2 regions of the Solibacillus cecembensis genome follow, and region 2 is predicted to be linked to the other one. Evidence: riboswitches for the same ligand, from Rfam matches in the RefSeq annotation. Region 2 holds a riboswitch; the other holds the start of a gene.
What was found. A riboswitch is a leader RNA that binds a small molecule or an ion and turns the genes downstream of it on or off. The one in region 2 is predicted to bind S-adenosylmethionine.
Positions count from the first base shown of each region.

Region 1 (2,191 bases), on a different contig from region 2:
TCACTTTTATTTCATTGATTTATTATCAAGTTTATAAAATTCAACTATATCATTATAAAACCAAAATTCTATAGAAGTATTTCTTTTTTTATCGACATAGCCGATAATATTTGCTCCTTGTTCTGAACGGAAATAATGATTTTTTCCATATGTTTTTATTACTTCCTCCCTTTTGTCACCAATTTTTATTCCCTTTATAGTTTCTATATTGCTGTCAGTTATAATAAATCTCGTAATTTCACCTGTTTCATTTACTGCTATTTCAATGCCTTTCTTTAACTCAAAATAATCATAACCCTTTACATTTCTACTTTGTTCTGTCTTTTCCCCATATGTTTTTGTTATTTCTTCGCTATAAAAATCATCATTTACAAACAAACCTTCAATGTTTCCCTTACTTAAATCTGTTGTTTTCGTAAATGTATGATGATATGAGCGAGCAAAAGTATGGTTAAATGAAAACGCCAATAATAGAAAAATAATTCCTATTGTAGTAAAAATAATAATATTCCGTTTCATATAACGCCCCTTTACCTTATCTTGTTCTGCCAAAATGCACCGTTAATTGAATAACTGAATAATCAGTTGTTTCATTGAAGTGTAACACACTTCCTATTACCGGTGCGTGATGGATGTGTAAGAGTAACAAAAGAGATTGATTGTTACCGCAGGCGAGCCGATAAGATCTACAAGGTAACTTGGTCAATCTATGTCAAAACCCCTGTAAATCATGGGATAGCAAATTAATTAGCATTCTATAATCCCTCAACATTGTAACCGGACATGCATTTAAACAAATTTTTAAGAATTATTGCAAAATTCTCAAATCCGTGTTACGATGTTTAACAATTATATATGACTTATCACGAGAAGCGGAGGGGTTTGGCCCGGTGAAGCTTCAGCAACCTCTAATTTTTATTAGAAAGGTGCTACTTCCAGCAAGGGATTTCCCCTTGAAAGATAAGAGCGAGCTTAGCGTCCCTCATTCTTTTTCTGGAATGAGGGATTTTTGTTTAATATCAATGAAATTGGGGGAACGAGCATGCCTATTAACATTCAAAAACAACTGCCAGCTGGGGAATTGCTACGACAAGAGAAAATTTTCGTAATGGAAGAAGACCGCGCGAAAACACAGCAAATTCGTCCGCTAAATATTTTAGTGTTTAATTTAATGCCAGAAAAGGAAAAAACGGAGCTACAACTTTTACGCTTACTTGGCAACACGCCATTGCAAGTGAATGTTACATTTTTAAACACAGCTACATACGAATCAAAAAATGTATCGAAATCTCATTTAGACACGTTTTATCAAACATTCGACGAGATTAAGCATCGTCGCTATGACGGGCTTATTATTACAGGGGCTCCTGTTGAAAAAATGGAATTTGAAGAGGTTGGCTATTGGAAAGAAATTGAAGAGGTTATGGATTGGGCAGATAAAAATGTCACGTCTATTATGCATATTTGTTGGGGGGCACAAGCAGCGTTATACCATCATTTCGGCATTGGGAAATTTGAATTACCGAAAAAATGCTCAGGCATTTATTCGCATGTCATTACGGATTTAACGGTAGATTTAGTACGTGGTTTCAGTGATCAGTATGTCGCGCCACATTCACGTCATACATCAGTTTCGATTGATGAAGTTCGCGCCCATCCAGAATTGCGTTTGTTGAGCTATTCAGATGATGCAGGTGTATTCATTGTTCAATCTAAAAATAACAAGCATATTATGATTACCGGTCATTTAGAATATGATGCAACGACGCTGTCAGATGAGTATTTCCGTGATATAGAGAAGGATCCGGAACTGACAGAAGTTCCAGTCAATTACTTCCCAAATAATGACCCACAAAATGAACCGAAAAACACTTGGCGTGCGCATTCACATTTACTATTTTATAACTGGTTGAACTATTATGTGTACCAAGAAACACCTTATGAATGGCATTTTGTTGAAGATGCATTAGAATATCATATTTAAAATAGAACAAGCTCCTAACGCAGAAATTTAGCGATAGGAGCTGATTTATTTCATTCACATTACTTCAACGCCACCCATGTGCGATCACGTTCCATTTGAAGGTGAATAGGGGTATTGAAAAAGGCGCTTAACTGCTGCTCTGTTAACAGGGTTTGCCGATTACCTTGATCGTAAGCTTGACCATCCTTCATAAGCAAAACGTGAGAA
Region 1 covers NZ_JBNNMF010000018.1:14,346-16,536, forward strand. Annotated here, with positions in the region: gene ACQKIH_RS15645 (hypothetical protein) at 7-552, opposite strand; SAM riboswitch class I at 858-967, shown strand; gene metA (homoserine O-acetyltransferase MetA) at 1,043-1,984, shown strand; gene ACQKIH_RS15655 (ABC transporter ATP-binding protein) at 2,044-2,191, opposite strand, start outside.
Region 1: linked by a shared signal. The riboswitch ahead of metA (homoserine O-acetyltransferase MetA) and the one ahead of ACQKIH_RS17300 (methionine ABC transporter ATP-binding protein) in region 2 are both predicted to bind S-adenosylmethionine.

Region 2 (2,191 bases):
TATCGAATTAACAAATGATGCTGAGTTAGAAGAATTAATGGATGCAGACGCATACACGCAATTAACTGAGCAATAATAATCCGTACGCTAAAATCTGTTTATGCAGGTTTTGGCGTTTTTTTTCATTTCAATACTATTGGAGGGGTTCCGAATGGAGAAATGTATTATCGTAGAAGGGCGGTCAGATAAACTTCAAATTGCCCCTTTACTAGCTGAACACGTTGTGATACTTTGTACGAATGGCACGATAAGTGAAGATGAATTAATTGCATTATTAACGCCGTACGAGCAATATGAAATGGTCACGATGTTCGATGTTGATAAAAATGGAGAGAAATTGCGCAAGTTGATGAATCGTACTTATTCTGAAGCACAGCATTTAATAATTCCAAAGCAATATATTGAAGTGGCTGAGACACCAGCGCCTATTTTAATTGAACTTCTTAAAGATGCGAAATTTTTAGTAAAAGAAGGATGACGGTAGTATGGATCAATGGACGAAAGAACAATGGATAGAGCAGGTACAAAGTGGAGAGCAATGTGCCTTTTATTTATATACACCACTATGTGGGACATGTGATGTAGCGTCAAAAATGTTAACAGTAATTGAGAATTTATTACCGGATGTGCCGATTGGAAAGGCGAATATTAACTATTTAGGTGATTTTGCCATGGAGATGCAGGTAGAAAGTGTCCCGTGTTTAATCATTGCGAATAATGGGGAAATCCAAGAAAAAATATATGCATTTCAATCCGTACCTTTTTTATATACATTGTTAAAAAAAGATTGACGTTCCTAATTTCACGTGATAGAGTATCATTTATAACAAAAAACTTAATAGCGTTACTCTTATAAAGAGAGGCGGAGGGAAGTGCCCTATGAAGCCCGGCAACCAGCATCGTATGATGAAAAGGTGCCAAATCACACAAAGTTTAAAGTTTAACTTTGAGAGATGAGAGAACGGTTCAACATAAATATGTGAAAACCTTTCTACTTGTCGTCGTAGAAAGGTTTTTTTGTTTTTTAAACAGTTTGAAAATTAAGTGAAACTGCTCGCGCGAAAAAAGGTATTTTGCAAATAACGAATCAGTTATTTCAAATAAAGGAGTTCAAAAAATGATTGACTTACAAAATATATCGAAAATTTATAAGACGAAAAACGGTGAACTAAAAGCTGTAGACCAAGTAAACTTATCGATTAAGCAAGGTGAAATTTACGGTATTATCGGTTACAGTGGTGCTGGTAAAAGTACGATGATTCGACTATTAAATGGTTTAGAAAAACCAACAGTTGGTTCAGTCATTATAAATGGCAACGATATTTCAAAAGCTTCTGGAAAAAAATTACGAGATGCAAGGCAAAAGATCAGCATGATTTTCCAACATTTCAATTTACTTTGGTCGCGTACTGTGGAAGAAAATATTGCCTTTCCACTTGAAATTGCAGGAGTTTCAAAAGAACAACGAGCAAAACGTGTAGAAGAACTAATTGAGCTTGTTGGACTAGCAGGTCGAGGGAAAGCGTATCCTTCACAGTTATCAGGTGGTCAAAAGCAACGTGTCGGAATTGCCCGCGCACTTGCCAATAATCCGGAAGTTTTACTAGGTGACGAGGCAACATCTGCACTGGACCCAGAAACGACGGATTCAATTTTAGAACTGTTACTTGATATAAATAAAAAAATAGGATTGACGATTGTACTCATTACACACGAGATGCATGTTATCCGAAAAATTTGTGACCGTGTTGCCGTAATGGAAGCGGGTAAAGTAGTGGAGCAAGGCGAGGTTCTCCAAGTATTCCAAAATCCTCAAGCACCGATTACGAAAAACTTTATGGCGCAAATATCTGGAGAAACACAAGAAATACAAGCGTCACTTGAGCAAATTTTAGCCAACTATCCATCAGGGAGAATTGTAAAGCTAGGCTTTGTCGGTCAAACAACAGAGCAACCTGTTATTTCACAAATCATTAAGCAATTTGATATTGTCGTGAATATTGTACATGGCAAAATTTCAAATACGACAAGTGGCCCGCTCGGTACATTGTTTGTTCATATTGAAGGATCGAATGACCAAATTAACGCCGCTTTAGAAGTACTTGCGCAACATAAAGTTCAAACGGAGGTGATTGGACATGATTGAACAATTATTTCCGAATGTAGATTGGGCAAAGATGCTCGATGCAAC
Region 2 covers NZ_JBNNMF010000022.1:8,539-10,729, forward strand. Annotated here, with positions in the region: gene gcvH (glycine cleavage system protein GcvH) at 1-76, shown strand, start outside; gene ACQKIH_RS17290 (toprim domain-containing protein) at 152-478, shown strand; gene ACQKIH_RS17295 (thioredoxin family protein) at 486-791, shown strand; SAM riboswitch class I at 848-960, shown strand; gene ACQKIH_RS17300 (methionine ABC transporter ATP-binding protein) at 1,118-2,146, shown strand; gene ACQKIH_RS17305 (methionine ABC transporter permease) at 2,139-2,191, shown strand, end outside.